Linked DNA regions of Alicycliphilus denitrificans K601. The main gene of each other region encodes a partner of the protein of the gene in region 2 in a complex. Links are inferred from orthologs where the notes say so. Each region holds a gene or a part of one and is shown on either strand. Other genes may lie near its edges.

What was found.
Region 1: ALIDE2_RS05085 (region 2) and scpB share a complex: the UniProt entries of both Bacillus subtilis proteins name them as parts of the cohesin-like complex. The link is inferred for Alicycliphilus denitrificans K601 from one-to-one orthologs.
Region 3: the proteins of ALIDE2_RS05085 (region 2) and smc are in contact, whole or in part, in a crystal structure (PDB 3ZGX), measured with the Bacillus subtilis proteins. The link is inferred for Alicycliphilus denitrificans K601 from one-to-one orthologs.

What each region holds. Positions count from the first base shown.
Region 1 is NC_015422.1:1,473,606-1,483,153, reverse strand. What follows is about bases 1-2,837. They hold scpB (SMC-Scp complex subunit ScpB), read right to left. Parts: upstream 1,835-2,837; coding sequence 1,166-1,834; downstream 1-1,165. Other genes in these bases: ALIDE2_RS07000 (RluA family pseudouridine synthase), read right to left, coding at 2,003-2,837; ALIDE2_RS07010 (pseudouridine synthase), read right to left, coding at 1-1,164. Also shown: more of ALIDE2_RS07000, read right to left, coding at 2,838-2,986; ALIDE2_RS06995 (peptidoglycan DD-metalloendopeptidase family protein), read right to left, coding at 3,010-3,912; ALIDE2_RS06990 (protein-L-isoaspartate(D-aspartate) O-methyltransferase), read right to left, coding at 3,924-4,697; 5'/3'-nucleotidase SurE, read right to left, coding at 4,697-5,479; ALIDE2_RS06980 (GGDEF domain-containing protein), read left to right, coding at 5,584-7,164; ALIDE2_RS06975 (alkaline phosphatase D family protein), read left to right, coding at 7,191-8,771; ALIDE2_RS06970 (LysR family transcriptional regulator), read right to left, coding at 8,808-9,548. UniProt on the Bacillus subtilis protein: Participates in chromosomal partition during cell division. May act via the formation of a condensin-like complex containing Smc and ScpA that pull DNA away from mid-cell into both cell halves.
Region 2 is NC_015422.1:1,051,623-1,061,148, forward strand. The notes cover bases 6,712-9,526. They hold ALIDE2_RS05085 (segregation and condensation protein A), read right to left. Parts: upstream 8,630-9,526; coding sequence 7,793-8,629; downstream 6,712-7,792. Other genes in these bases: ALIDE2_RS05075 (AraC family transcriptional regulator), read right to left, coding at 6,712-7,158; ALIDE2_RS05080 (carboxymuconolactone decarboxylase family protein), read left to right, coding at 7,254-7,808; ALIDE2_RS05090 (DUF3460 family protein), read right to left, coding at 8,695-8,910; ALIDE2_RS05095 (hypothetical protein), read left to right, coding at 8,956-9,456; ALIDE2_RS05100 (acetolactate synthase large subunit), read right to left, coding at 9,463-9,526. Also shown: nadC (carboxylating nicotinate-nucleotide diphosphorylase), read left to right, coding at 52-933; quinolinate synthase NadA, read left to right, coding at 1,155-2,279; pabB (aminodeoxychorismate synthase component I), read left to right, coding at 2,333-4,075; ALIDE2_RS05065 (5-carboxymethyl-2-hydroxymuconate Delta-isomerase), read right to left, coding at 4,213-4,575; nadB (L-aspartate oxidase), read right to left, coding at 4,623-6,197; more of ALIDE2_RS05075, read right to left, coding at 6,289-6,711. UniProt on the Bacillus subtilis protein: Participates in chromosomal partition during cell division. May act via the formation of a condensin-like complex containing Smc and ScpB that pull DNA away from mid-cell into both cell halves.
Region 3 is NC_015422.1:2,541,250-2,552,002, reverse strand. Bases 4,009-8,050 are described here. They hold smc (chromosome segregation protein SMC), read right to left. Parts: upstream 7,734-8,050; coding sequence 4,209-7,733; downstream 4,009-4,208. Other genes in these bases: ALIDE2_RS12175 (cistern family PEP-CTERM protein), read left to right, coding at 8,002-8,050; ALIDE2_RS12185 (cell division protein FtsZ), read right to left, coding at 4,009-4,198. Outside these bases: ALIDE2_RS12195 (patatin-like phospholipase family protein), read right to left, coding at 1-935; NAD-dependent DNA ligase LigA, read right to left, coding at 939-3,092; more of ALIDE2_RS12185, read right to left, coding at 3,104-4,008; more of ALIDE2_RS12175, read left to right, coding at 8,051-8,661; ALIDE2_RS12170 (YnfA family protein), read right to left, coding at 8,816-9,145; ALIDE2_RS12165 (bifunctional diguanylate cyclase/phosphodiesterase), read right to left, coding at 9,160-10,753. UniProt on the Bacillus subtilis protein: Required for chromosome condensation and partitioning.

The DNA.
Region 1 (9,548 bases), 420 kb from region 2 along the record:
GCCGCGGCGGCCGTTCCTGCCTGCGCGCGCACCACCGCCCGCATCGGCCGGGACTCCCGCGGCCTGCATCAGGGCACGAATGTCATGCTCGTCTAGCTCCAGCCAGGCTCCGCGCTTGAGTCCGCGCGGCAGCATCATGGCGCCATAGCGAATGCGGATCAGCCGGCTCACCGCATGCCCCACGGCTTCGAACATGCGCCGCACCTCGCGGTTGCGTCCCTCGGAGATCGTGACCCGGTACCAGCAATTGGCGCCTTCGCCGCCACCGTCCTCGATGGAGCCGAAGGCTGCCATGCCGTCCTCCAGCGACACACCATCGAGCAGGCGCTGCCGCTCCTCGTCGCTCAGGGCGCCCAGGACGCGCACGGCGTACTCGCGCTCCAGGCCAAAGCGGGGGTGCATGAGCTTGTTGGCCAGTTCGCCGGAGCTGGTGAACAGCAGCAGGCCCTCGGTATTGAGGTCCAGGCGCCCGACCGATTGCCATTTGCCCTGCTGCAGCCGCGGCAGCTTGCGGAACACCGTGGGGCGGTTCTGCGGATCGTCGTGCGTCACGACCTCGCCGACCGGCTTGTGATAGGCGATCACCCGCGTGGGCGGGGGCGCGACCCGGAACCGGATCGGCTTGCCGTTGACCTTGATCTGGTCGCCGAACTGCACGCGCTGCCCGATGTGAGCCGGCTCGTTGTTGACGGAGATGCGCCCTTCGAGAATGAGCTGTTCCATTTCGAGCCGCGACCCCATGCCCGCCTGGGCCAGCACCTTGTGCAGCTTGGGGCTTTCCGGCTGGGGCAGCAGCACCCGCTTGTGCGGCACCACCTCGGTGTCGCCCTCGTCCTGGTCGAGCTGTCCCGACACCACGTCGGCGAAGCGGTAGCCGTCGCCGCGCGGCGCCGGCTTGCCGTCACGCCTGCCGTGCTTTCGCGCGGCATCGCGGTGCTCCGGCCGCTGCGGCCTGTCCGCTGCCTCCGCAGAAGCGGACGGCGCGTCGGCCTGCGCCTGCGGTTCCTGCTGCCGCGGCGCGTCCGCCCCGTGGTCTGCGGAGGCCGCTTTCCCGGCAGGCTTACGCGTGCGCGGCCTGCGCGCCTTGGGCGCCTCGGCGGAGGCGGGCACCTGCGCCTCAGCAGGCGCCTGGGCAGCCTCGAGGGCCTTGTTCGAATCGTTCATGTCAACTTCCTGCGACGCCGTCGCCGTCCTCATCCGTCACACCCGCCACCAGGGCGGGTGCGCCTGCAATCTCTTCGCCGCTCTGCACGGCCATCTCCTCGCCCGGCTGCTGCGTATCCGCCGCAGCCCCCAACGCATCCAGCACATTCGCCTGCACGCCGGGATCCTCCAGCATTGGCAATTGATCCAGCGACTGCAGCCCCAGGTCGTCCAGGAACTGCCGCGTGGTGGCCAGCAGGGCCGGCCGCCCTACCGTATCGCGGTGCCCGACCACCTCGATCCAACCCCGGTCCTCCAGCTGCTTGATGATCAGGCTGTTGACCGTTACGCCCCGGATATCCTCGATGTCGCCACGCGTCACCGGCTGACGGTAGGCGATGATGGCCAGGGTCTCTAGTGTGGCGCGCGTGTACCTGGGCGGCTTCTCAGGGTGCAGGCGGTCGAGGTACTCACGCATCTCGGGACGGCTCTGAAATCGCCACCCCGTCGCCACCTGCACCAGTTCCACGCCGCGCAGCGCCCAATCCTGCTGCAACTCCAGCAGCAGCGCCTTCACCGTATCCGAGCCCAGCGCATCATCGAACAGGGTACGCAGTTCGCGTACCGATACGGGCTGCGGCGCGCAGATCAGCGCAGTTTCGAGAACCCGTTTGGCTTCCACCGAATTCATGGTCCAACAGTTCCAAAAAGGGCGGCCACGCGCCATGGGCGGGGCATTTACCTGGGGTTGGAGAATGTGCGACGCCAAAGTGGCGGCGAATGGCGCCGTACCTGCACCGGGCCGGCATGGCATCAACGGCATGAGGCCACTGCGCCGGCGGCAGGGCCGCTGGTCCCGCTAATTGTAGCGTAAGCCCCAGAAATCAAGGGCCTGGCGCATATCCTCGGGCAGCGGGGCGTGGAACTCCATGGGCTTGCCGGTCACGGGGTGGGTGAACGCAAGGCGGAAGGCGTGCAGGGCCTGCCGCCGCATGGGGCCGCCCACGGCACCGCCATACAGGGCGTCGGCCACCAGGGGGTGGCGGATGGACGCCATGTGCACGCGTATCTGATGTGTCCTGCCCGTGTGCAGCGTGCACCGGACGAGGCATACCTCTTCGCCGGACGCGAGCAGGTCGAAATCGGTGCACGCCTCCTTGCCGGCATGCTGGCCGAGGTCCACCACCGCCATGCGCAGGCGGTTGCGCGGGTCGCGCCCTATCGGCGCCCGGATGCGGCGCTGCTCCGAGCCCGACCACGCGCCCCAGGCCAGCGCCAAGTACTGGCGGCTCACCTCGCGCGCCGCGATCATGCGCACCAGCGCATCCATGGCCGCGCGGTTGCGCGCCACCACCATGAGACCGCTCGTGTCCTTGTCCAGCCGGTGCACGATGCCGGCGCGCGGCACCTGCATGGCCTGCGCATCGCGCCCGAGCAGGGCGTTGAGGAGAGTCCCGCTCCAGTTGCCCGGCGCCGGATGCACCACCAGGCCCGCCGGCTTGTCGATGACGAGCAGATGCTCGTCCTCATGGACCACGTCCAGCGGCAGGCTCTCGGGCTTGAAGGCCTGGCTCTGCTGCGTGGGGCGCATCCGCACCGCCACCTGGTCTCCGGCCCTGACCTTGTGGGCGGGCTTGGCGGCGGGCTGGCCGTTGAGGCGCACGTCACCCTGCGCAAGCAGCTGCTGTAGATAGCTGCGAGAAAACTCCGGCACCAGTTCCGCCAGGGCCTTGTCCAGGCGCGCCTGGTGCTGCGCGGCGGGCACCATCACCTCGCGCAGCTCGGCGTCCGACTCCTCCTCGGCAGTGCGCTGCGGGTCGGACTCCTCGTCCGGCCACGGCAGCCCGTCGCCTGCCACCTGCTTGCTCAACGCGCGGGCAGGTAACGTGCGGGATCCACCGGCTTGCCCTGGCGGCGGATCTCGAAATGGAGCTTCACGCGATCGGCATCGGTGCTGCCCATTTCCGCGATCTTCTGGCCACGGCGCACGTTCTGGTCCTCCTTCACGAGCAGCGTCTGGTTGTGCGCATAGGCCGTGAGGAAGGTGTTGTTGTGCTTCAGGATCACCAGGTTGCCGTAGCCGCGCAGGCCCGCGCCGGCATACACCACGCGGCCGTCGGCGGCGGCCAGCACCGGGTCCCCGGCCTTGCCCGCGATGTCGTAGCCCTTGTTGCGCACCTCGTCGAAACCGGCCAGCAATGTCCCCGAGGAAGGCCAGATGAAGCGCATGTCGTCGGCGCCACCGGCCATAGCGGGTGCCGGCTCGGGGGCAGGTGCGGGGGCCGGCGCGGCCGCCGCAGAGGCCGGTGCGGTTGGCGCGGAAGCGGCCGATGCGGTGGGCTTGGGCACGCTCGCGGGCGATGCGGACGCCAGGGGCGACGAGACGACCGGCCGGGTCACGACACCCGTGTCGGATGCCACCGATGCCGCGGGCGGGACCACCCGCAGCACCTGCCCCACCTCGATCAGGTTGGCGTTCTCCAGGTTGTTCCAGCGCGCGATGTCCTTCCAGCTCTGCCCGTTTTCCAGGCCGATGCGAATCAGGGTGTCTCCGGGCTTGACGGTGTAATAACCCGGCTTTCCGGCGTTTTCGGCGCCCGGCAGCGGCTTGGCCTCGGGGGCAGTGCTCGCCGGGGTCGCGCCACCATTGGCAAAGGTGCCGCGATCCACCACCGGAGCCCTGTTCACGGGGGCGCTGCAGCCGGCCAGCAAACCGCCACCCGCCAGCACGAAAACCCCCAAAGCCACAAGACCACGCGATACGAACATAAGCAATTCCTTCAAACGACCCCCGATTTTAGGGGGACGAAATGCACGGCTTCGAGCACCGTCTGCTCCAGGCCTTTCGGCGTTTTGTCAACCACGAGCAACATCTGGCGCCCGTCCACCCCCGCCATGGGGGCCACGAGGCGCCCCCCCATGGCAAGCTGCTCACACCACTGCGGCGGGAGGCTGCCGCCGCCCGCCGCGGAAATGATGCCCGCATAGGGTGCGCCGCCGGCATAGCCCAGCATGCCGTCGCCCAGGATCAGATGGACGTTTGCCAAGCGCAAGGGGCGCAGGTTCTCGCGCGCCTTTTCATGCAACGCGCGCAGGCGCTCTATGGTGTACACCTCGCGCGCCAGCCGCGCCAGCACGGCCGCCTGGTAGCCGCAGCCGGTGCCGATCTCCAGCACCCGCCCCAGGCCGCCCGCGCGCGCGCACTGCGCGCCCAGCAGCAGCTCGGTCATGCGCGCCACCACGCTGGGCTTGGAGATGGTCTGGCCCAGCCCTATGGGCAGGCTGGTGTCCTCGTAGGCCTGGTTGACCAGGGCGGTATCGACGAAGCGGTGCCGCTCCACGTTCCCCATGGCCTGCAGCACCGGCACCGCGGTGATGCCCGCCGCCGCCAGCCGCTGCACCATGCGCGCCCGTACCGCGGCCGAATCCAGGCCCACGCCCTGGGGTGTGGGCGGCGGCGCCTCGCGCCGGACACGCGCCGGCGCGAGGGAGGCAGCCGGCGCCGCATCCTTCGTCCAATCGATGCGCGCGGGGAATCCGGGGCGGCGCTGCATCAGCCACCCCCGTCCTGCACGCGCTGCGGCACCAGGCGCGCGGCAGTCTGCGCCCAATAGCCCAGGCCGTCGTGGTCGGTCAAGTCCACCTTCAGGGGCGTCATGGACACATGGCCGTGCGCCGTGGCATGGAAGTCCGTGCCCTCGCTCGCGTCCTTGGCCGGCCCCGCTCCGCCAATCCAGTACATCAGCTCGCCGCGCGGGCTTTGCTGCTCGATGACGCGCTCGGCCGCGTGGCGCCGCCCCAGGCGGCACAGGCGCAGGGGGCGCAGCGCATCGAACGGCATGTTGGGGATATTGATGTTCAGCAGCCATGGCGCCCCGCCCACCAGCTTGTGCCGCTGCATCTGCTCCACGATCTCGCGCGCCTTGCGCGCCGCGGAGTCGAGCTCCCCCCACCCCTTGTCCACCTGGGAAAAGGCCATGGACGGGATGCCGAACAGGTAGCCTTCCATGGCCGCGCCCACGGTACCCGAGTAGATGGTGTCATCTCCCATGTTGGCGCCGTTGTTGATGCCCGAGACCACGAGGTCGGGCCGGTAGCCCAGGACGCCGGTCAGCGCGATGTGCACGCAGTCGGCCGGCGTGCCGTTCACGTAGCGGAAGCCATTGGCCGCGCGATGCACGTACAGCGGCGAATGCAGCGTCAAGGCATTGGATTTGGCACTGTTGTTGTGCTCGGGGGCCACGACCTCGACATCGGCGATGGCCTTGAGTGCGTCATGCAGGGCCACGATGCCCGGCGCCTGGTAGCCATCATCGTTGGAAATGAGGATTTTCATGGTCACGGTGACTGAATGCAACCCATTGTAGGAGGCCATGCCCGCGCCCGCCGGAGCCGACCCGCAGAAGCCACGCTGCGCGGCATGGGCACGCCAGCTATTCAATGAAGCTGCGCTCTGTCACACTTCGCACTCTTTGCATCTTCCTGCCCATCCTGCAGATGGACTCCGCCAAATCTCCTTCCGAAGTCGCGCGTGAAACCCTCAAGCTCCTGGCCGCGCGCCGCCTCTCCCCCACCCCCGACAATTACCAGGCCCTGTACGAAGAGGTGTCGGGCGTCCGCGCCGCGCCGAATTTTCCCACCGCACAGCTGCGCCATATTCTGCATGTGATGCCGGGGCAGACCCCCGGGCAGAAGCGCCTGCTGGGCCAGCTGGAGAACGCCGTCGCGCAGCAAGACTGGTCCATGCTGAAAAACGTGCTGGTGGGCTACGCCAACCTGGGCCTGTCGCCAGTCGCCACGCCGCCGCCCGCCAGCGTCAGCATCACCCAGCTGCCCACCACGCTGGCGCAGAACCTGGCACGCCTGGTGAGCAACACCCTGCCGGCCCTGGGCGAAGACGACCCCCGCGTGCACGAGCTGGCCGCGCAGCTGTGCGCCTTCCTGCGCGAGCCCGAGCGCCCCATCGCCACGGCCGAACTGATGCTGAGCGACTTCAGCTATCGCCTGTCCTTCGCCGCGGAGGACCAGGCCGCCATACGGCAGGGCCTGCTCGGGCTGCTGCGCCTGGTATTCGAGAACATTGCCGCGCTGAGCATCGACGAGCCATGGCTGCACGGCCAGGCCGAGGCGCTGCTGGCCGCATCCACGCCGCCGCTCACGCTGCGTCGGCTCGACGACGTGCACAAGCGCCTCAAGGACGTGATCTTCAAGCAGTCCGAGGCCAAGGACCGCACGGTCCAGGCACAGACGCAGATGCGCGAGCTGCTGGCCACCTTCATCGAGCGCCTGGCGCAGATGGACGAATCGAGCAGCACCTACAACGAAACCATGGAGCGCTGTGCCGAACGCATCGGCCGTGCGACGCAGCTGCAGGACATCATGCCGCTGCTCGAGGAAGTCATGGCCGCCACCCGCGCCATGGCGCTGAACAGCCACGTGACGCGCTCCGAGCTGCAGGACCTGCGCGAGCGCACCGAGGCCACGCATGCCGAGATCACCCAGCTGCGCCGCGACTTGGACCACGCGAGCGCCCAGGCCCGCCACGACCCGCTGACCGGAGCCCTGAACCGCAAGGGGCTGGACGAGGCCATGGAGCGCGAGATCGCGCGCGCGTTCCGCCTGGATACCCCGCTGTGCGTGGCCCTGCTCGACGTGGACAACTTCAAGGCCATCAACGACCGCCTGGGCCATGCCGCAGGCGACGAGGCGCTGATGCACTTGGTCCGGGTCACGCGCGAGGTCATGCGGCCCCAGGACCAGTTGGCGCGCCACGGCGGCGAGGAGTTCGTGCTCATCCTGCCCAACACCCAGCTCGCCGACGGCGTGAAAGCCATGGAGCGCCTGCAGCGCGAGCTGACCAAGCGCTACTTCCTGAAGGAACAGGAGCGCCTGCTCATCACCTTCAGCGCTGGCGTGGCGCAGGTGGAGGGCAAGAACGGCAGCGCCGATGCCATCCGCCGCGCCGACGAGGGCATGTACCTGGCCAAGCGCTCGGGCAAGAACCGCGTGGTGGCTGCGTAGCGCGGCACGGCATGGACACGCCTCCCATGCCCACGCTCGCAGCCATGCACCGCCGCCGGCTTCTGCAGCAGGCGGCCTGGGCCGCCATGGCCACGCAACTGCCGCGCTGGGCCTGGGCCCGGCAGACCCTGCGGCACGACCCCTTCGGCCTGGGCGTGGCCAGCGGCGAGCCCTTGCCCGACGGCGTGGTGCTCTGGACCCGCCTGCTGCCGCCGGACCCGGCCGATGCCGCCGCGCCCTGGGCCGGCCCGCTCACCGTGCGCTGGGAAGTCGCCGACGACGCACAGTTCCGTCGCATCGTGCAGCACGGCAGCGCCACCGCCCTGCCCGACCTGGCGCACAGCGTGCACGTGGAAGTGGCCGGCCTGCAGCCGGGCCGCTGGTACTACTACCGCTTCATGCTGGGCGATGCCGTCAGCGCCGTGGGCCGCACGCGCACGGCCCCGGCGCCGCATGCGCTGGAGCGGCGGCTGCGGATGGTCTATGCCTCATGCCAGCGCTGGGAGCACGGCTACTACGCGGCCTGGCGCCACGCCTGCGCCGACCAGCCCGACCTGGTGCTATTCCTGGGCGACTACATCTACGAATACGCCAGCCCCAAGGACGCGAATGGGCTGGCGCGCACGCACGGCCTGCGCCTGCCGCGCAGCCTGGCCGACTACCGCGAGCGCTACGCGCTGCACAAGAGCGACCCGGACTTGCAGGTTGCCCACGCCTGCGCGCCCTGGGTCGTGACCTGGGACGACCACGAGGTGCAGAACGACTACGCGGGCGACCACGGCCGGGGCGACGCCGCCGAATGGCTGCCCCTGCGCACGGCGGCATGGCAGGCCTTCTATGAGCACATGCCGCTGCGCGCATCGACGCTCAACTCGTCGGCCTTCCAGGGCCTGCAGCTCTACCGGCGCCTGCACTGGGGACGCCTGGCACGGCTGCACGTGCTCGACGCACGGCAATACCGCGACCTGCAGGCCTGCCGCAAGCCGGGCGGCGGCTCGGCCGGCGCGGTGCGCCCCGAGGCCTGCCCCGAGCTCACGGACCCGCAGCGCAGCTTTCTGGGCTGGCAGCAGGAGCAATGGCTGCAGGCCGGCCTGGCGCAGGACGCACGCGAGCGGGCCACGCACTGGAGCGTGCTGGCGCAGCAGACGCTGTTCGCGCCGCGCCACTACCCCTCGGGCCTGCAGTCCACCGACAGCTGGGACGGTTACCCCGCCGCACGCGAGCGCCTGTGCCACGCGCTGGCGCAGCAGACACCGCGCAACACCGTGCTGCTGGGCGGGGACATCCACCAGAACTACGTCTGCAACGTGCCGGCGCCCCCCGGGGCCGGCGGCGCGGCGCGCATCCTGGCCAGCGAGTTCTGCGGCACGTCGATCAGCTCGCGCGCCGGCACCACGCAGGACAAGGTGGACGCCATCCGCCGCCTCAACCCCCATGTGCTGCTGGCTCGCTGCGACGAGCGCGGCTACGGCCTGTGCGACATCACGCCCACGCTCTGGACGACCCGGCTACGCGCCATCCGCGACCCGCTGGACGCGGGTAGCGACGCGTACACCCTGGCCCGCTTCGTGGTGGAGGACGGCCGCCCCGGCCCCCGGCCGGCTTGAACGCACCCGGCTTCCATGAGGCGCCTGAAAGCCCTTTCATCGTTGGCTCACCACGCCGGTGAATACGGGGGACACTGAAAAATCCACCTGCGCCTGCGCCAATGGCCGCAGCGCCGCGATCAGCGCCCGCGCATCGCCACGCCGCCACTGAAAGGCGTAGTGCAGCGGCGCCAGCGGCATGCCTGCGCCCACGGCGCGCAGGCTCAGTGCATCCACCCAGTGTGCGGGCAGGAAGCCCACTCCCACACCCTGGCGCAACATGCCCGCCACGGCCCCCCAGCTGTTGCACACGATGCGCTCATGCGCCGCGGCATGGTTGGCCAGCAGCCAGTCGTCCAGCAGCCGGGTCGTGCCCGCGCCATGCGGCAGCGTGACCAGCGGGTGGCACCGCAGCAGCGCCGCCGCGTCCAGGCGGTCCGCGCCCGGCAGGCCGGGCGCGGCGGCCCAGGCGAAGTGCGCGGCCCCCACGGGTTGCGACAGCAGCGCGCTGCGCGAGGAGCGGCCCGCGATCACGGCGAAGTCCAGCTCGCCATCGGCCAGGCGGCGCTCCAGCACGCCACCCACGTCCACGAAGGGCTCCAGCTCCAGCTGCGGGTGCGCCCGCCGCACGGCAGCCACGAAGGCGGGCAGCCAGGTCAGTGCCGAGAGATCGCCCACGCCGAAGCGGCAGCGGCCCGCGAGCGCCGCGCGCGCATCGAGTGTCTGGCCCAGCGCCGCCATGGCATTGAGCACGTCGAGCGTGGCGGGCAGCAGGCGCTCGCCCGCCTCGGTGAGTAC
Region 2 (9,526 bases):
GCTTCTGCCGACCGGGCGGTAGGAGGCGCGTTGCCGGTATGCTCGCGCCCCATGACGAATCTGACGCACCCCCCGCAGGGCACAGCCCATAACGACGACGTGACCACTCTGGCCCGCGTGGACGTGGCCCGCGCCCTGCAGGAAGACGTGGGCGCCGGCGACCTCACGGCCGGCCTCATCGACCCCGCCCGGCGCGCCCGCGCGCGCATCCTCGCGCGCGAGGCCGCCGTGATCTGCGGCGCGCCGTGGGTGGAGGCGGCGCTGCGCGCGCTCGACCCCGGCGTGCGGCTCACCTGGCACGCGGCCGAGGGCCAGCGCTGCGCGCCGGACCAGGTGGTGCTGGAGATCGAGGGTAACGCGCGCGCGCTGCTCAGCGCCGAGCGCACCGCGCTCAACTTCCTGCAGCTGCTGTCGGCCGTGGCCACCAAGACGCGCACCTACGCGGACGCCGTGGCCGGCACGCGTGCGCAGATCGTGGACACGCGCAAGACCATCCCCGGCCTGCGCCTGGCGCAGAAGTACGCCGTGCGCACGGGCGGCGGGGTGAACCACCGCATCGGCCTGCACGACGCGGTGCTCATCAAGGAGAACCACATCGCCGCCGCTGGCGGCGTGACGGCGGTGCTGCGTGCCGCCGAGGCCGTGGCCGAGCGCGCGAAGTTCATCGAGATCGAGGTCGAGACGCTGGAGCAGCTGGCCGAGGCGCTCGATGCGGGCGCGAAGATGGTGCTGCTCGACAACATGCCGCTGCCCACGCTGCGCGAGGCCGTACGCATCAATGCGGGCCGCGCCATCCTCGAAATCTCGGGCGGCGTCACGCTCGACGGCTTGCGCGCCCTTGCGGAAACCGGCGTGGACCGCATCTCCATCGGCACGCTGACCAAGGACGTGAAGGCCATCGATTTCTCCATGCGCCTGCAGGAACTTGCCTGAGAAGGTGTGAACGAATTCGCCATGCCCGCTCGTTCCGCAAAAAAGCACCCCATCCGCGTTGCAAATGCTCGCCATAGCCCGAGCTGTGGCTGCGCTTTGCGCCTTGATGGGGCACGTTTGTGCGGCCCGCTCGGACACGCCGGATTCATTCACACCTTTTGAGGCGAGACAATATAGCCCCCCACGATGTGCCGCCGCGGCCCGGCGGCGAGAGCACTGCCATGAATACGACCGCCATCAAGGACGTCGAGTACGAACAGCCCACCGCGGGCTCGGACGGCGCCGTCTGCTCCACCAAGCATGCCTGGGCGCGTGTGCCGCCCGAGCTCTCGCAGGAGGAGCGCGCGCGGCTCAAGGAGCGCATCCGCCGCCTGCTCAAGGAAAAGAACGCCGTCATGGTCTCGCACTACTACGTGCACCCCGACCTGCAGGACCTGGCCGAGGAGACCGGCGGCATCGTGAGCGATTCGCTGGAGATGGCGCGCTTCGGCCGCGACCACGCGGCGCAGACGCTGGTGGTCTCGGGCGTGAAGTTCATGGGCGAGACGGCCAAGATCCTCTCGCCCGAGAAGACCGTGCTCATGCCCGACCTGGACGCGACCTGCTCGCTCGACCTGGGCTGCCCCATCGACCAGTTCAGCGCCTTCTGCGACCAGCACCCCGACCGCACCGTGGTCGTCTACGCCAACACCAGCGCGGCCGTGAAGGCGCGCGCGGACTGGCTCGTCACGTCCAGCTGCGCGCTCGACATCGTGCGCGCCCTGAAGGACGCGGGCCACAAGATCCTCTGGGCGCCCGACCGCCACCTGGGCGCCTACATCGAGCAGCAGACCGGCGCCGACATGGTGTTCTGGAACGGCGCCTGCATCGTGCACGACGAGTTCAAGGCGCTGGAGCTGGAGCTGCTCAAGAAGGAGCACCCCGGCGCCAAGGTCCTCGTGCACCCCGAGAGCCCGGCCGAGGTCGTGGCCCTGGCCGACGCCGTGGGATCGACCAGCGCCATCCTCAAGGCCGCGCGCGAGATGGACGCGAAGGAATTCATCGTGGCCACCGACAACGGCATGATGCACAAGCTGCGCACGCTCAACCCGGCCAAGACCTTCTACGAGGCCCCCACCGCCGGCAACAGCGCCACCTGCAAGAGCTGCGCGCACTGCCCCTGGATGGCCATGAACGGCCTGGCCGACGTGGCGCGCGTGCTGGAGACGGGCGCCAACGCCATCCACGTGGACCCCGCGCTGATCCCGCGCGCGCGCCTGCCCATCGACCGCATGCTCGCCTTCACCGCCGCGCTCAAGAGCGGCCAGCCGGCCGGCGCGCTGGTGCCGCATTTCGGTGCGGCGTGATGCTTTTGTTTTGATAGCTGCTGGCGCTTGATGGATAAGCGCTGGAGGCCGATTTGACCTCTAACGTCCTGATCGACTTCGCAGACCCGCGCGAGAGCGGCGGGGCGCGCCTGCGCTTTCGTGCCGCCGCGCCGCGCGCTACGCTCGTGGCCCGGGCCCTGCACGAGGTGCGCGGCGTGCTCGACGCCGTGGAGGCCGCCGCGCGCGCGGGCGCCTGGGTGGTGGGCCAGCTGCGCTACGAGGCCGCGCCCGCGTTCGACGCGGCCTTGCGCACCCACGCAGCCGACGGGCCGCTGGCCTGGTTCGCGGTGTTCGACGCGCCGCAACCCTGGGACGGCGGCCTTACGCCCGGCGACGCCGCGGTGCAGTGGCAGGACGGGATCGCGCGGCCCGCGTTCGACGCGGCCATCGCGCATATCCGCGGCGCCATCGGCGCGGGCGAGTGCTACCAGGTGAACTACACGGCGCCGCTCACGGGCGCCTGGCGCGGCGGCGCGCCGGCCCTGTTCGCGGCGCTGCGCCGCGCGCAGCCGGGGGGCTACGCGGCCTGCCTCGACATGGGCGACGAGTGCACGCTCTCCGTCTCGCCCGAGCTGTTCTTCGACTGGCGCGGCGGCACCCTGCTCGCGCGGCCCATGAAGGGCACGGCCGCGCGCGGCGCCACGCCCGGGGAGGACGCGGCCCGCGCCGCGCAGCTGCGCGCCAGCCCCAAGGAGCGCGCCGAGAACGTGATGATCGTGGATCTGCTGCGCAACGACCTCTCGCGCATCGCCGAGCCGCACAGCGTGCGCGTGCCGCGCCTGTTCCACACCGAGGCGTTGCCCACCGTGTGGCAGATGACCTCCGACGTGGTGGCGCGCACGCGCGCGGGCACGCGCCTGGCCGACGTGTTCGGCGCGCTGTTCCCGTGCGGCTCGGTCACGGGCGCGCCCAAGGTGCGCGCCATGCGGCTCATCGCGCAGTTGGAGCCCGCGCCGCGCGGCGTGTACTGCGGCGCCGTGGGTGTGGTGCGGCCCGACGGCGCGGGCGGCGTGGCCGCCACCTTCAACGTGCCGATACGCACCGTGGCGCTGCGCGGCGCGCGGGCCGTGTGCGGCATCGGCAGCGGCATCACCTGGGGATCGGACGCCGCGGCCGAATGGCGCGAGTGGGAGGCCAAGCGCGCCTTCGTCGAGCGCGCGAGCGAGCCGTTCGACCTGCTCGAAACCCTGGGCCTGCATGACGGCGTGCTGCGCCACCGCGCCGAGCACCTCGCGCGCATGGCCGGCGCCGCCGCGCATTTCGGCGTGCCCTGGGACGCGGCACGCGTGCAGGCCTGCCTTCATGCCCTGTGCGCCGCCCATCCCGCCGGGCCGTGGCGCGTGCGTCTGCTGCTGGACGCGCAGGGCCTGCCGCGCGCCGAGGCCTTCGCGCTGCAGCCCACGCCCGAGCCCGTGGTGCTGGCACTGGCCGCGCAGCCCTTCCTCCACGCGCACAGCGAATTCACGCGCCACAAGACCACGCGCCGCGCGCACTACGCGGCGTTCGCGCCCCGGCAGGGCGTGTTCGACACCGTGCTCTACAACGAGGCGGGCGAGATCACCGAATCCACCTTCGGCAATGTCGCCGCGCTGCTCGATGGCCGCTGGATCACGCCGCCGCTCGCCAGCGGCCTGCTGCCCGGCGTGGGCCGCGCCGTGGCGCTGCGCGAGGGGCGCGTGGCGGAGGCGGTGCTGCGCGTGCAGGACGTGCCGCGCGTGCAGCGCTGGGCCTTCGTCAACAGCCTGCGCGGCTGGCTGGATGCGCGGCTGGAATGATTGCTTTTGAAAAGATAGCTTGCCGCGCTTACCAGGAAACGGATTGAGGCCTATTTGGCTTGAAAAACACGGGGCTTCGAATCATCACCGCCGCAATCGCCGGCGGCCCCGCCGCGCCCGGGGCGCCGGTCAGTGCTTCAGAGCCGTTCCTTCACGTAGCTCGGCCGGTCCATGTCCACGATCTCCACGCTGAGCTGCACCATCAGGCCCTGCGGGCGCGGCGTGAGGCGGCGCAGCACACCGGCCACGCGGCCGGCCAGGTCTTTCTTCGCCTCGGGGCTGCGGCCCGAGAGCAGGCGCAGCTGGGCATGGACGAAGGCGCGGCCCACGGCCTCGGTGCCGACCTGGAAACTGTCGGTGGTGCGCACGAAGCGGGTCTTGAGGTCGGCCTCGTCCAGCACCTCGGGGCTGGCGCAGACGGCGGCGTTGAGCTCGGCCAGCGCCTGGGCCTCGGGGTAGCCGGGCAGGTTGCTGGAGTATTCGACGGTGAGGTGGGGCATGGGAAGGCTCCTGGGAGAGGGGGAAGGTGGTGCGGCGCAGGCGCCGGTCAGCGCATGGGCACCAGGATGGTGGGCGCCGCGGGCGCGGCCATGTCGGGCCAGTCGCGGCTGAAGTGCAGGCCGCGGCTCTCGTGGCGCATTTGGGCGCTTTGGATGATGAGGTCGGCCACCTGCACGAGGTTGCGCAGCTCCAGCAGGTCGCGCGTGACGTGGAAGTGGGCGTAGAACTCCTGGATCTCGCCCTGCAGCAGCGCGATGCGGTGCGCGGCGCGCTCCAGGCGCTTGTTGGTGCGCACTATGCCCACGTAGTCCCACATGAAGCGGCGCAGTTCGTCCCAGTTGTGCGAGATGACGACCGACTCGTCGGCGTCGCGCACGCGGCTGTCGTCCCAGTGCGGCAGGTCGGGCACGGGCGCCGGCGTGGCGGCGGCGACGGCATGGGCGGCGGCGCGCGCGAACACCATGCATTCGAGCAGCGAGTTGCTGGCCAGGCGGTTGGCGCCGTGCAGGCCGGTGTAGGCCACCTCGCCCACGGCGAACAGGCCCGGCAGGTCGGTGCGCGCGGCCAGGTCGGTGAGCACGCCGCCGCAGGTGAAGTGCGCCGTGGGCACGACGGGGATGGGTTCGCGCGTGATGTCTATGCCCAGCTCGGCGCAATAGGCCAGGATGTTGGGGAAATGCGCGCGCAGGAACTCCGGGCTCTGGTGCGAGATGTCCAGGTGCACGCAGTCCAGGCCGTGCTTCTTCATCTCGAAGTCGATGGCGCGCGCCACCACGTCGCGCGGCGCGAGCTCGGCGCGCGCGTCGTGCCGGGGCATGAAGCGCGTGCCGTCGGGCAGCAGCAGCCGCCCGCCTTCGCCGCGCACGGCCTCGCTGATCAGGAAGGACTTGGCGTGCGGGTGGTACAGGCCCGTGGGGTGGAACTGGATGAATTCCATGTTGGCCACGCGGCAGCCCGCGCGCCAGGCCGCGGCGATGCCGTCGCCCGTGGCCGTGTCGGGGTTGGTGGTGTAGAGGTAGACCTTGCCCGCGCCGCCCGTGGCCAGCACGGTGTGGGGCGCGCGGAAGGTGACGACCGTGTCGCTGGCCTCGTCGAGCGCGTACAGGCCCAGGCAGCGCTGGCCCGCCAGGCCGAGCTTGCGGCTGGTGATCAGGTCCACCAGGGTGTGGTGCTCGAACACGGTGATGCCGGGCGTGGCGCGCACCACGTCGATCAGCGTCTCCTGCACGGCCGCGCCGGTGGCGTCGGTGGCGTGCACGATGCGCCGTGCGCTGTGGCCGCCTTCGCGTGTCAGGTGCAGGTCGTCGCCCTCCAGCGTGAAGGGAACGCCCAGGGCGCGCAGCCAGCCTATGGCCTCGGGCGCGTTCTCGACCACGAAGCGCGTGGTGGCCAGGTCGCACAGGCCGGCGCCGGCGACCAGCGTGTCCTCGATGTGGGCGGCGAAGCTGTCGTCGTCGGCCAGCACGGCGGCGATGCCGCCCTGGGCCCAGCGGCTGGAGCCTTCCTGCAGCTCGCGTTTGGTGATCACGGCCACGCGGTGCGTGGGCGCCAGGTGCAGTGCTGCCGAGAGGCCGGCGAGGCCGCTGCCTACGATAAGTACGTCAAAATCGTGCGATGCCATGGTGATGGGCCTGCGCCGGCGGGGCGCGCAAAGGGAGCGTGCATTGTAGAGAGGGCATGCCGGCGGCGCGCCGGGGCGCCCGCGGCCGCGGTCACTGCGCCTTGAGCCACCCGCGCGGCGAGGCGCCCACGGCCTGCGCGAATGCGCGCGAGAACGCCGCCGGGCTGGCGTAGCCCAACTGGTCGCTGATCTGCTGGATCTGCAGGCCCTGGCGCATCAGGGCCTGCGCCAGCGACACGCGCCAGGCCAGCAGGTAGGCGCCCGGGGTAGTGCCCAGCGTGGCGCGGAACTCGGCGGCAAAGGCACTGCGCGACATGCCGGCGGCCTGCGCCATGGCGGCCAGGGTCCAGCCGTGGCCGGGCCGCTCGTGCAGTTGCGTGAGGGCGCGCGCCAGCCCGGGGTGGGCCAGGCCCGCCAGCAGGCCCGCCTGGACGCCGCCCGCGCCAGGGTGGTCCAGCAGCCAGCGCAGCACCTGCAGCAGCAGCACCTCGAACAGGCGGCTGGCCAGCAGGCGCTGGCCGCAGCGCACGCGCTCGGTCTCGGCGAACAGCAGGTCCAGGGTCTGCCCGATGCCGGCCACCCCGGCGACCGGCAGCGCCACGAAGGCGGGCAGGGCCTGCACGAGCGGATGGCGCGGGCCGCCGTCGAAGTCCAGCGTGGCGCAGACGAAGTCGCAGCCCTCTTGCGGCGCGTTGTGGAAGTCGTGCTCCAGGGGGCGGGGGTAGAGCAGCAGCGTGGGCTCGGACAGGCGCAGCCGGCGCGGCGCCCCGCTGCGCGGGCGGTGCGTGACCTCCATCTGCCCGCGCCGCAGCACGTGCAGGAAGGCGCGGCCGGGCGCGGCCGCGAAATGCGTCACGCCGCACAGCGGCCCGGCATGGAACAGGTGGGCGTGCACGCGAAAGCGTTCCAGCAGGGCCGAGAGACGATCCACGCCGGCAAGGGGTGCATCCAGCGGTTTCATGGACGATGTGCAAAGTATGGTGGACTCTATGCGTCCAATGGTACGGCCGGGCGGCGGACACTGCCAGCATGTTCCACCGCCCCCAAGGAGTTGCCATGAACCGCGTTCCCCTCATCGACCGTGCCGACACCACCGCCGAGCGCAAGGCCTTGCTCGACGAGATCCACGGTGCCTTTGGCGCCACGCCCAACATGTTCCGCGCCGTGGCCAATTCGCCGGCCGCGCTCAGGAGCATGTGGGGCTCCTTCGGCGCCCTGGGCGGCGGCAAGCTGGGCGCCCGGCTGGGCGAGCAGATCGCCGTGGCCGTGGCCGACCGCAATGCCTGCGCCTACTGCCTGGCGGCCCATACGGCGCTGGGCCTGAAGGCCGGCGCCAGCGCCGAGGAAATGGCCGCCGCCCAGGCGGGGCAGTCCGGCGACCCGCGGACCCAGGCCGCGCTGCGCTTCGCGCTCAAGGTGGTGGGCGAGCGCGCCCAGGTCGGCAGCGCCGACGTGCAGGCCCTGCGCGACGCCGGCTTCAGCGATGAAGAGGTGGTCGAGATACTGGCCCACGTGGCGCTGAACCTGTTCACCAACTACGTGAACGTGGCGCTTGCCGTGCCGGTGGACTTTCCCGCCGTCCGGCTGCGCCAGGGTCAGACGGGCGTATAGGCCAGGCGCACGTAGATGGGCGCGAAGGCCTCGGCCTGGGTGATCTCGATCAGGGTTTCCTTGGCCAGCTCCAGCAGGGCGATGAAGGTCACCACCAGCACGGTGCCGCCCTTCTCGGGCTGGAACAGGTCTTCGAACGGCACGAAGCGCCGCCCCTGCAGCGCCTTGAGCACGTGGCTCATGTACTCGCGCACCGAGAGCTCCTCGCGCGTGATCCTGTGGTGCTGCACCAGCGTGGCGCGCTTGAGGATGTCGCGCCAGGCCTGCTGCAGCTCGGCCACGTCGACGTCGGGAAAGCGCGGCTGCAGGCTCTGCTCTATGGCGACCTGGGCGCGGATGAAGTCGCGCCCGTACTGCGGCACCTGGTTCAGGCGCAGGGCGGCCAGCTTGATTCGCTCGTATTCGAGCAGGCGGCGCACCAGCTCGGCGCGCGGGTCCTCGGGCTCGGCGCTGCCCTCCTGCCTGCGCGGCGGCAGCAGCATGCGCGACTTGATCTCGATGAGCATGGCCGCCATCAGCAGGTACTCGGCCGCCAGCTCCAGGTTGCGGCTGCGCACCTCGTCCACGTAGCCCAGGTACTGGCGCGTGACATCCACCATCGGGATGTCCAGGATGTTGAAGTTCTGCTTGCGGATCAGGTAGAGCAGCAGGTCGAGCGGGCCCTCGAAGGCCTCCAGGAAAACCTCCAGTGCGTCGGGCGGGATGTACAGGTCCTGGGGCAGGGCGAACAGCGGCTCGCCGTACAGGCGGGCGAGGGCCACCTGGTCCACCACCTCGGGCATGGCGGCGTCGGGGGGCGGCAGGTCAACGGCGCTCGTCATGCCAGGGGCTTGCTATTCTAAAAACAGCTGCCAGCGCATAACAGGTAAGCGCTGGCAGCTGTTTTTCATGCCTGTTTGTCGCTGTACGAGTAGTACACGTAGGGCTTTTGCTTCACGCGGCCGGCCCGGTATTCCTGCCAGAGCTCGCGGTCGACGTTCTTGTCCCACAGCAGGGCGCGGCCGGCCTGCTGCTGCGTGTCGAGCTCGGGCTTCTGCGTCTTGAGCTGCTCGATGAACTGGGTGACTTCGGACTGGTAGTCGGGACGGCGGAAAATAGACATGGACGGTAAACCTCTCGGAACCCACGATTTTAGCGACACCCACCCATGAACCCACTGACCCGCATGGCCGGCGCCCTGGCCGCCGGCGCGTTGACGCTGCTGTCCCTGGCGGGCTGCGACGACCAGCGCATCCGTGAGCTGGAAGAAGACGTCTCCACCGAGGCCGACGTGCGCGCGCGCTTCGGCGAGCCCGAAACGATCTGGCCCGAGAGCGACGGCGGCCACACGCTGGAGTACAACCGCCAGCCGGCGGGCCACCGGAACTACATGATCACCATAGGCCCGGGCGGCAAGATGACGGCGCTGCGCCAGGTGCTGGCGCCGCACAATTTCGAACGGGTGCGGCCCGGCATGGAAGAGGAGGCCGTGCGCCGCCTGCTGGGCAAGCCGGCCAAGCGCACGCCCTACGCCCTCAAGCAGGAGACCGACTGGGACTGGAACTGGATCGACCCGCCCAGCCGGGAGATGGTCTTCACCGCGACCTTCGGCCCCGACGGGCGCGTCAAGCGCACGGGCAGCGTGGAGAAGCTGCCCGACGGGCGTTGACCTAACCTATGGCGCGATCCTGCGCTTGAGCGCCCGCGCCACCGGCTGCGGCAGGCCGGGCAGGGAGCGC
Region 3 (10,753 bases), 1.5 Mb from region 2 along the record:
CAGCCCATGAACTGCCGCAGCTGCGGCAGGCTGGCATGGGCGGCGCGGCGGCCCTCTTCGATGGCCTCTTTGGCGCGGTGGAAGTCCAGCTGGCCCAGGTGGGCCAGGCGCGGCGCGACCACCACCTCGGGCGGATCACCCGCCATGCGGCTGCGCGTGATGCGCATCTGCATGATGTTCACGCTGGTCATCATCACGTCCAGCATGGAGGGCTGCCTGGGCGCGGGCGCCTTGCCGTCTGCCCAGAACTTCAGGCGGCGCATCCAGTCGCCGTTGCGCGCCGGCTCGGGTTCGGGCGGCGCCACGCCGTCCTCCGGCGCATCGGCATCGGGTGCGCGCACCACGGCCAGCGGGTGCATGTGGCGGTGCAGTATGTCGGCGTTCAGGTCCACGCCGATGACGATGTCGGCCCCCATGGCGCGCGCGAGCGACGCAGGCACGGGATTGACGAGGCCGCCATCGACCAGCAGCCGGCCGCCTTCGCGCACCACGGGCGTGAACAGGCCCGGCAGCGCGATGGAGGCGCGCACCGCGTCGGCGATCGAGCCCTCGCGCAGCCAGACCTCGGCGCCCGAGTGCAGGTCGGTGGCCACGGCGCCGAAGGGCAGCGGAGAGTCCTCGATGGTGAAGTCGGCGAAGTTGCGGCGCCAGAAGGCGATGAGCTTCTCGCCCTTGAGCATGCCGCCCGCGAGGTTGAAGTCCATGAAGCCGAACACGTCGCGCATGCCCAGGCCCAGCACCCATTCGCCGAAGCGCTCCAGCTCGCCCGCCGCGTAGGCCGCGCCCACGAGCGCGCCGATGGAGGAGCCGCACACCACGTCGGGCCGGATGCCCTCCTCCTGCAGCACCTGCAGCACGCCGATGTGCGCCCAGCCGCGCGCCGAGCCGCTGCCCAGCGCCAAGCCGAGGCGGGGTGCGCGGCGCGCCAGTGCCATGCCTCAGCCCTCGCCCCGCAGCAGCGCGCGCAGGCCGTCTTCGTCGAGCACGGGGATGCCCAGCGCCTGGGCCTTCTCCAGCTTGCTGCCCGCCTCGGCCCCGGCGACCACGTAGTGGGTCTTTTTGCTGACCGAGCCCGCCACCTTGGCGCCTGCGGCTTCGAGCATGTCCTTGGCCTCGTCGCGGCTCAGCGTGGGGAGCGTGCCGGTCAGCACGATGGTCTTGCCCGCCAGCGGCAGCGTGGCGCCCGCCGTGGGCTCGCCCTCTTCCCAGGCGACGCCGCATTCGCGCAGCTGCCCGACCACCTCGCGGTTGTGCGGCTGGGCGAAAAAGGTGTGGATGCTTTCCGCCACCACGGGGCCCACGTCGTTGACCTGCAGCAGCTGATCGACGCCCGCGTCCATGATGGCGTCGAGCGCGCCGAAGTGCCGCGCGAGGTCCTTGGCCGTGGCCTCGCCCACGTGGCGTATCCCCAAGCCGAACAGGAAGCGCGGCAGCGTGGTCTGCTTCGACTTCTGTAGCGCGTCGAGCACGTTCTGCGCGGACTTTTCGGCCATGCGGTCCAGACCCGCCAGGGTGGGCAGGTCCAGCCGGAACAGGTCGGGCAGCGTGCGGATCACGTGGCCGTCGACGAGCTGGTCCACGAGCTTCTCGCCCAGGCCCTCGATGTCCATCGCGCGGCGCTGGGCGAAGTGCAGCACGGCCTGCTTGCGCTGCGCGGGGCAGAACAGGCCGCCCGAGCAGCGGTGGTTGACCTCGCCCGGCTCGCGCACCACGGTGCTTGCGCAGATCGGGCACTGGCGCGGCATGCGGAAGTTGGGCACGTAGGATGCACGCGGCGCGGGCACCACGCCCACCACCTCGGGAATCACGTCGCCCGCGCGGCGCACGATGACCTGGTCGCCCACGCGCACGCGCTTGCGGCGCAGCTCGAACAGGTTGTGCAGCGTGGCGTTGGTGACGGTGACGCCGCCCACGAACACGGGCGCCAGGCGCGCCACGGGCGTGAGCTTGCCCGTGCGGCCCACCTGCACGTCGATGCCCTCCACGCGCGTCATCATCTCCTGCGCCGGGTACTTGTGCGCCACGGCCCAGCGCGGCTCGCGCGTCACGAAGCCGAGCTGCCTTTGCAGCGCCAGGCTGTTGACCTTGTAGACCACGCCGTCGATGTCGTAGGGCAGCTGGTCGCGCTCTGCGCCGATCTGCTGGTGGAATGCGATGAGTCCGGGAGCGCCCAGCGCGATCCGCACCTGCGCCGCGACCGGAAAACCCCATGCCTTCAGGCGCTGCAGCAGCGCGTAGTGCGTGGCGAACTCGGGCCCGCCCTCCACCTCGCCCAGGCCGTAGGCGAAGAACGAGAGCGGGCGCTGCGCGGCGATGCCCGAATCGAGCTGGCGCACGGCGCCGGCCGCGGCGTTGCGCGGGTTCACGAAGGTCTTGTCGCCCTTCTCGCGCTGGCGCTCGTTGAGCTGCTCGAAGTCCGCGCGGCGCATGTAGACCTCGCCGCGCACCTCCAGCACGGGCGGCGCGGTTTCGCCGCCGGGCCGCCCCAAGGCGAAACGCGCCCCCTCGGGGGGCAGTGAGGACGCGTCAGCGCCGAGCGTGGGGGCGCTCAACTGCAGCGTGAGGGGGATCTGGCGGATGGTGCGGATGTTGTGCGTCACGTCCTCGCCCACCTCGCCGTCGCCGCGCGTGGCGGCCTGCACGAGGCGGCCGTGTTCGTAGCGCAGGCTCATCGCCAGGCCGTCGAACTTGGGCTCGGCCACGTATTCGACGGGCGGGTCCTCGGGGGCGAGCTTGAGCTCGCGGCGGATGCGCGCGTCGAACGCCTCGGCGCCGCTGGCCTCGGTGTCGGTCTCGGTGCGGATCGAGAGCATGGCCACGCGGTGCCGCACGGGCGCGAGGCCGTTCATCACCGCGCCGATCACGCGCTGCGTGGGCGAGTCGGGCGTGACGAGGGCGGGGTACGCGCCCTCCAGCGCCTGCAGCTGCTGGAACACGCGGTCGTACTCGGCATCGGGCACGCTGGGCTCGTCCAGCACGTAGTACTCGTGCGCCCACTGGTTGAGTTGGGCGCGCAGTGCTTCTACTTTGCTAGCTACCAGCGCAGGCACAGCGGGCGCTGGAGCCGAAAAAAGCTCGGATTTTTCCGTCATGCGGCTAGGGCCTAACTGAACAGGCGCCGCGCGAGCGCCGAGCCGGCCGAGAGCTCGCGGCTGTCGAGCTTGTCGTAGAGCAGTTCCAGGTCGGCGGCGATGGGCTCCATGGTCATGGCGGGCAGCGGCGTGCCGTTCTGGTCGCACAGCACGCCGTCCATGGCCTGGCACAGCGCGGCGGCGACCTCGCGCAGGCGCTTGAAGGGCTGCTCGCCGCGGTGCACCTGGGCCACGTCCAGGCTCAGCAGGATGTCGCGCACGGCGGACTGCTCGGGGTCGTCGGACATGGCGGCCTGCGCGTCGTAGGTCAGCGTCAGCATGGGCGGCAGCCCGGCGCCGCTGGCCGGCAGCACCAGGCGCCCCGGTATGGCGCCGGCCACCAGCCCCAGGCGCGCGGCGTTTTGCTGCACGTAGCCGGGGCTCCATGCCGCCTGGCGCGCGCGCAGCATGAAGGCGAGCTGCGCGTCATGGTCGCTGGCGAACTGGTCGAGCTCGCGCGCGCGCGCCACCTCCTGCAGCATGTCGGGGAAGTCGGGCGTGGCGTTGATGGCGTCCGCGAAGCCCTGGGTCTTCATCACGAACTCGGAAAACTCGATCTCGTTGAGCGCGCCCAGGCGGTTGGCCAGCTGCACCCCGGCCTGGAAGTGCAGGTAGCGCTGGCCCGGCTGGGGCGTTTCCCACTGCTGGGCGGCCTCGCTGAAGCCCTCGATGGCGAAGGGCTTGCTGCCGGCGCGGCGCGTGGGCGGCATGGCGGCGAGGGCCGCGTCACCCGAGACCTGCTGCTCGGCCACGATGGGGGCGATGGCGTCGATCAGCGGGTCCAGCCCGCTGCGGCGCTCGGCGGGCGGCACGGGCAGGTCGATCGCGTCGCCCGGGTCCACGGCATGGCCTTCGAAATGGGGCTCGGGGCCGGCCGTGGCGGGGTTGCCCAGGCCCGCGCCGTCGAATGCGGGCTCCTGGCGCACCGCAGGCTCCTGCGCGCCTTCGCCCTCGGGCGGGCGGGCGCGCTTGGGCGCGTTGCGGTAGGTGGTCCAGGCGTTGTAGGCGACGACGGCGGCGAGTACCAGCGCGCCGGCGAGGATGAGTCCGAGTTGGAAGTTGCTCATGATGGGATTTTCAAGCCTCTGCCATCGACAGGGCGGACTCCATGTCCACCGCCACGATGCGCGAGACGCCCTGCTCCTGCATGGTCACGCCGATCAGTTGCTCGGCCATTTCCATGGCGATCTTGTTGTGGCTGATGAACAGGAACTGGGTGCCCTTGGACATGCTGGTGACCAGCTTGGCGTAGCGCTCGGTGTTGGCGTCGTCCAGCGGCGCGTCCACCTCATCGAGCAGGCAGAACGGCGCGGGGTTGAGCTGGAAGATGGCGAACACGAGGGCGATGGCCGTGAGCGCCTTCTCGCCGCCCGACAGCAGGTGGATGGTCTGGTTCTTCTTGCCCGGCGGCTGGGCCATGACCTGCACGCCGGAGTCGAGGATCTCGTCGCCCGTCATGATCAGGCGCGCCTGGCCGCCGCCGAACAGCTCGGGGAACATGCGCCCGAAATGGCCGTTGACGGTCTCGAAGGTGCCCGACAGCAGGGTGCGTGTCTCGCCGTCGATCTTGCGGATAGCGTCCTCCAGCGTGGTCATGGCGAGCTGCAGGTCCTCGGTCTGCGCGTCGAGGAAGGTCTTGCGCTCGCGCGCGAGGGTCAGCTCGTCGAGCGCGGCCAGGTTCACGGCGCCCAGGGCGGCGATCTCGCGGTGCAGGCGGTCGATCTCGCCCGAGAGGCCCGCGGCGCGCACGCCGCCCTCCTCGATCGAGCGGGCCACCGCCGCGAGGTCGGCCTGTGCGTCTTGCAGCAGCTGGCTGTACTGCTCCAGCCCCAGGCGCGCGGCCTGCTCCTTGAGCTGGAATTCCGTGATGCGCGCGCGCAGCGGATCGAGCTGGCGTTCGTGCTGCATGCGCCGCTCGTCGCTGGCGCGCAGCCGGGCCGTGAGCTCGTCGTACTGGCTGCGCTGCGCCGCGAGCTGCTTCTCGCGCTCCATCTTCAGCTCCAGCGCCTGCTGCAGCCCGCCCTGCGCGGCGGCGTCGGACAGGCGGGCGAGCTCGTCCTGCGCGCGCTGGCGCTCGTCGTGCAGCGTGCGGGCCTGCGTGGCCGCCGTGTCCACGGTGCGCGCGAGCTCGGCGCGGCGCGCCTGCAGGCTGCGGTGGGAGAACTGGGCCTCCTGCACGCGCCGCTCCAGCTGGCGCTGCTGCTCGCGGCACTCGGCCAGGCGCCGCTCGGCCTCGATCACGCGGTCGCCCAGCTGGGCGTGGCGCTCCTGGCTGTCGGCGAGCTGCATGTCCAGCTCCTCGAAGCGCGCCTCGGATGCCGCACGGCGCTCCTGCAGGTCGGCGAGCTGCGCCTCGACCTCGGCCAGGTCGGCGCCGATCTGCTCGCTGCGCGCGCGGGTCTGCTCGGCCAGTTGGGTCAGGCGCAGCGTCTCCACCTGCAGCTCGTGCGCGCGGCCCTGAGCCTCGGTGGCCTCGCGGCGCGCGGCGACGAGGCGCTGCGAGGCGTCGGCGTACGCGGCCTCGGCGCGCACCAGGGCCGTACGCGCCTCCTCGGCGATCAGGGCCTGGGCGCGCAGCTCTTTCTCCAGGTGCTCGATCTCCTGCGCGCGCGCGAGCAACCCCGACTGCTCCGAGTCCTGCGCGTAGAAGCTCAGGCTGTGTGCGCCCACGGCGTGGCCGCTGGCCACGTAGAAGGCCTCGCCCGGCTGCAGCTGCGCGCGCTGGGCCAGCGCCTCGTCAAGCGACGGCGCGGTGTAGCAGCCCTGCAGCCAGTCCACGAGCACGGCGCGCAGGCCCGCGTCGTGCACGCGCAGCAGGTCGGACAGGCGCGGCTGGCGCGTGCTCGCGTCGGGCGCGGGAGCGGCCGGCGCGCTGTAGAAGGCCAGGCGCGCGGGCGGCGCGTCCTGCCCGCCCGCGCCGAGGAAGCCGCGCACCATGTCCAGCCGGCCCACGGGCAGCGCGGACAGGCGCTCGCGCAGCGCGGCCTCCAGCGCGTTCTCCCAGCCGGGCTCGATGTGGATGCGGCTCCACAGGCCCTGCAGCCCGTCCAGCCCATGCCTGGCGAGCCAGGGCTGGAGCTTGGCCGAAACCTTCACTTTGTCCTGCAGCGCCTTGAGCGCCTCCAGGCGCGCCGACAGGTCGGCCTGGCGCGCAGTCTCCTGGTTCACGGCCTGCTGGCGCGCGCGGCGCTCCTCGTCGAGCTGGGGCACGCTGTCCTGCAGCTCGGCCAGGCGCGCCTCGGCCATCTCGGCCGCTTCCTGCGCCTCGTCCAGTTGCTGGCGCATCTGGGCCAGGCGCGCCTCGTCGGGCGCGGCCAGGGCGCTCCTGTCGGCGCGCAGGCGCTCGAAGCGCGCGTCGAGCTGGCGGCTTTGCTCATCCAGGCTGCGCTGCTCGGCGGCCAGCACCTGGATCTGCTGCTGGATCTGCACCACGGCGGCGCGCTGCTCCTCGCTGCGCTGCTGGCTCTGGCGCAGGGCGTCCTCCAGCTCAGGGATCTGGGCGGCCTGCTCCTCCACCTGGGCGGCAAGCAGCTCGGCCTGCTCCTCGGCGTCCATGCCCGCGCCTTCGAGAGTCTCCAGCTCGGCCTCGGCCTCCTCCTTGCGCGCGGACCAGTCCTGGATCTGCGCGGCCAGCTGCACCAGGCGCTGCTCCACGCGCTGGCGGCCCTCGACCACGTAGCGGATCTCGGCCTCCAGCTTGCCGACCTCGGCCGTGGCCTCGTACAGCTTGCCCTGGGCCTGGTTGACCTGATCGCCGGCTTCGTAGTGCGCCTGGCGTATGGCCTCCAGGTCCGCCTCCACGCTGCGCAGGTCGGCCATGCGCGATTCCAGGTCGTTCACGGCCTGCAGGCCCTCGGTGCGCACGCGGGCCTGCTCGGCCTCGGCGTCGGCGCGCTTCAGGTACCACAGCTGATGCTGCTTGAGCGTCACGTCCTGCTGCAGGGCGTTGTATTTGGCCGCCACCTCGGCCTGCTTCTCCAGCTTCTCGAGGTTGGCGTTGAGCTCGCGCAGTATGTCCTCCACGCGCGTGAGGTTCTCGCGCGTGTCGGCCAGGCGGTTCTCGGTCTCGCGCCGACGCTCCTTGTACTTGGAAACGCCCGCGGCTTCCTCCAGGAACAGGCGCAGCTCCTCGGGGCGGCTCTCGATGATGCGGCTGATCGTGCCCTGGCCGATGATGGCGTAGGCGCGCGGGCCCAGGCCCGTGCCGAGGAACACGTCCTGCACGTCGCGCCGGCGCACGGGCTGGTTGTTGATGTAGTAGCTGCTCGTGCCGTCGCGCGTGAGCACGCGCTTGACGGCGATCTCGGTGAACTGGTTCCACTGGCCGCCGGCGCGGTGGTCGGCGTTGTCGAAGATCAGCTCCACGCTGGCGCGACTGGCGGGCTTGCGGCTCGTGGTGCCGTTGAAGATCACGTCCTGCATGGACTCGCCGCGCAGCTCGCTGGCCTTGGACTCGCCCAGCACCCAGCGCACGGCGTCCATGATGTTGGACTTGCCGCAGCCGTTGGGGCCCACCACGCCCACCAGCTGGCCCGGGAGCTGGAAGTTGGTGGGCTCGGCGAACGACTTGAAGCCGGCGAGTTTGATCGAGTTGAGACGCACGAATTACCTGTAACACCGCGCCGCTGGCGTACCCGGCGGTTCAAAGGGTGGATGTTAACTGAGCCGATGGCGCCGCTGCGCCGCATGCGCATGCCTGCCCGGCCGTTCCCCGCGGCGATCCTGCCCATGACTGTCGGTTTTCTTTACACCACGGCGGCCATCACGCTTGCCACCCGGGCCAAGCCATTGAATCGAATACGGTTTTTTATTTTGGCATGGATCATGCTTATAACTGCATATACATACATGAATCTCGGAGGGCCCCACCATGAAACTCAAGAAAACTCTGCAAGCCATCGCGCTGTGCTGTGGCTTGGCGGGAGTCGGCAGCGCCAATGCTTCGGTCATGCTTTTCGACGATGCAGGGGATGTCAGCTCCATCCTGTATTCGGCGACCTACCAGGGCGCCACGCTGTCCGCGACGGTGCAGTTCACGCTCAACTCGCTGACCGCCACGCAAGCGGTCTTCGGGGTGCAGATCTCGAACGACTCCACCGGCCCGGGGAATAACCGGCTGACGTCGTTCGGGATCGATATCGTGAGCCCCACGTTGATATCCGCCGTGTCCAACGGAGGCTGGGGGGCTTCGCGGAACGTCAACTTCCCATCCTTCAATTCCGTGGACCTTTGCCTCTGGGATGGGAACAACTGCTCCGGTGGTGGCAACCAGGGCGTTGGCGAGGGGATGACCGAATCCTTCACCCTGACGCTGGGCACCTCGGGGAACTTCCTCACGAACGGGCTCGAGTTCACGAGCCCCTACAGCGTGAAGTTCCAAAGCGTCGGCAGCGGCGGCGGGTCGCTTGAATTCGCGGGCTGCATCGTGGGCACGGCCGGCTGCGGTTCGCAGGTTCCCGAGCCCGCCTCGCTCGCGCTGGTGGGCCTGGGCCTGCTCGGCGCCGGGCTGGCACGCCGCCGCAAGGCCTGAAACAGCGGGCGATTCGCTCGCCCTGCCCCCTCCTGCAAGAAGCGCCCGCCAAGCGCTTCTTCGTTTTTGGGCAGTCCGCCGTGCATTCATAAAAGAAATGCCTCCAGCACCCGTCCAGCAAGCGGGAACAGCTATGGATTGAAGAGCGCGTCGCTCAGCTGCGCGGCGCGAACGCGATGATGGCCATGCCGCACAGCGTGACGGCCACGCCCAGCCAGTCCCAGGGTCCGGGGCGTATGCCGTCCACGGCCCACAGCCAGAGCAGCGCCACGGCCACGTAGACGCCGCCGTAGGCCGCGTACACGCGGCCCGCCGCCGCCGGGTGCAGCGTGAGCAGCCAGGCGAACAGCGCCAGGCTGGCGGCGGCCGGCAGCAGCAGCCAGGCGCTGCGCCCCTGGCGCAGCCACAGCCAGGGCAGGTAGCAGCCGACGATTTCCGCCAGGGCCGTGGCAAGGAAAAGGCCGAGGGTCGCGAGCGCCTGCATGTGCCAGGGGGTATTCAGGCCGTGGCGCCGGCGCTGGCGGCATGTTCGAGCACCAGGTCCTCGAAGGCCAGCCCGGGCAGAGGCCGGCTCAGCAGATAGCCCTGCCAGGCGTGGCAGCCGCTGCGCTCCAGGAAGACGCGCTGGGCCTCGGTCTCTACGCCCTCGGCCACGACCTGCAGGCCCAGGCTGGTGCCCAGCGCGACGATGGTGCGCGCGATGGCGGCGTCGTTGGGATCGGTGAGCACGTCGCGCACGAAGCTCTGGTCGATCTTGAGTTCATGCAGCGGCAGGCGCTTCAAATAGGCCAGCGAGGAATAGCCCGTGCCGAAGTCGTCCAGCGAGAAGCCCACGCCGTAGCCGCGCAGTTGCACCATCTTGGCGACGGTGTCCTCCACGTCCTGCAGCAGCAGGCCCTCGGTCAGCTCCAGCCGCAGCCGGCGCGCGTCGGCACCGGTGCCGGCCAGCGCCTCCAGCACCTCGGGCACGAAGCCCGCCTCGTGGAACTGGCGCGGGCTCACGTTGACGGCCACCGACAGCTGGCCCAGCACCGGATGGCTGCTCCACAGGGCCAGCCGCTCGCAGGCCGTGCGCAGCACCCATTGCCCCATGCGCAGAATGAGCCCGGACTGCTCGGCCAGGGGTATGAATTCCGACGGCGGGATGTAGCCCTTGACCGGATGCTTCCAGCGCAGCAGGGCCTCGGCGCCCGTGATGCGCCCGTGGACCATCTTGGGCTGGTAGAAGAGCTCGAACTCGCCGGCCTCCAGGCCGGAGCGCATGTCCGCCTCCAGCGCCACGCGCGCCGTCATCTGGGCCTGCACCTGCGGGTCGAAGAAGCGCAGGGCGTCGCGGCCTGCGGCCTTGGCCTCGTACATGGCCATGTCGCTGCGCTTGAGCAGTTCGTCAGCGGACTCGTGCAGGCCCTGGAAGATGACGATACCCACGCTCAGCGTGGTGTGGCGCGGCTCGCCGCCGCCGAGCGCGAAGGGCTCGCGCATGGCGTCCAGGATCTGCAGGCCCATGGCCTCGGCGCGGGTCGCGGCCTCCTGCGGGCTGGCCCCCAGATCCTTGAGCACGACGACGAACTCGTCGCCGCCATGGCGCGCCAGCGTGTCGTCCTCGGGTATGCAGGCGCGCAGCCGCAGGGCCACGGCGTGCAGTAGGCGGTCGCCCATGTCGTGGCCCTGGGTCTCGTTGATGTGCTTGAAGTTGTCCAGGTCCAGCATCAGCACCGCGCCGCACAGCTGGTGGCGCGCGCTCATCGCCAGGGCCTGCTGCAGGCGGTCGAGCAGCAGGCGCCGGTTGGGCAGGCCGGTGAGCGGGTCGTTGTAGGCCAGGTAGCGCACCTCTTCCTCGGCCTGCCTGCGCTGGCTCTGGTCCACCATGGTCACGATGTGGCTGTCTTCGAGCATCACGCCCGATATCTCCACGGTGCGCAGCAGCCCCGCCTTGGAGGTGATGTGGCACTCCACCGGGCGGATGGCGCCGTCCGCGGCATGCCGCGCCGCCATGCAGGCGGCCTTCCATGCCTCGCGCGCCTGGTGGCGCTCGGCGGCGTCGGGCATGACCAGGCGCCACCAGCTGTCCACATCGGGCGCCTCCTGCTCG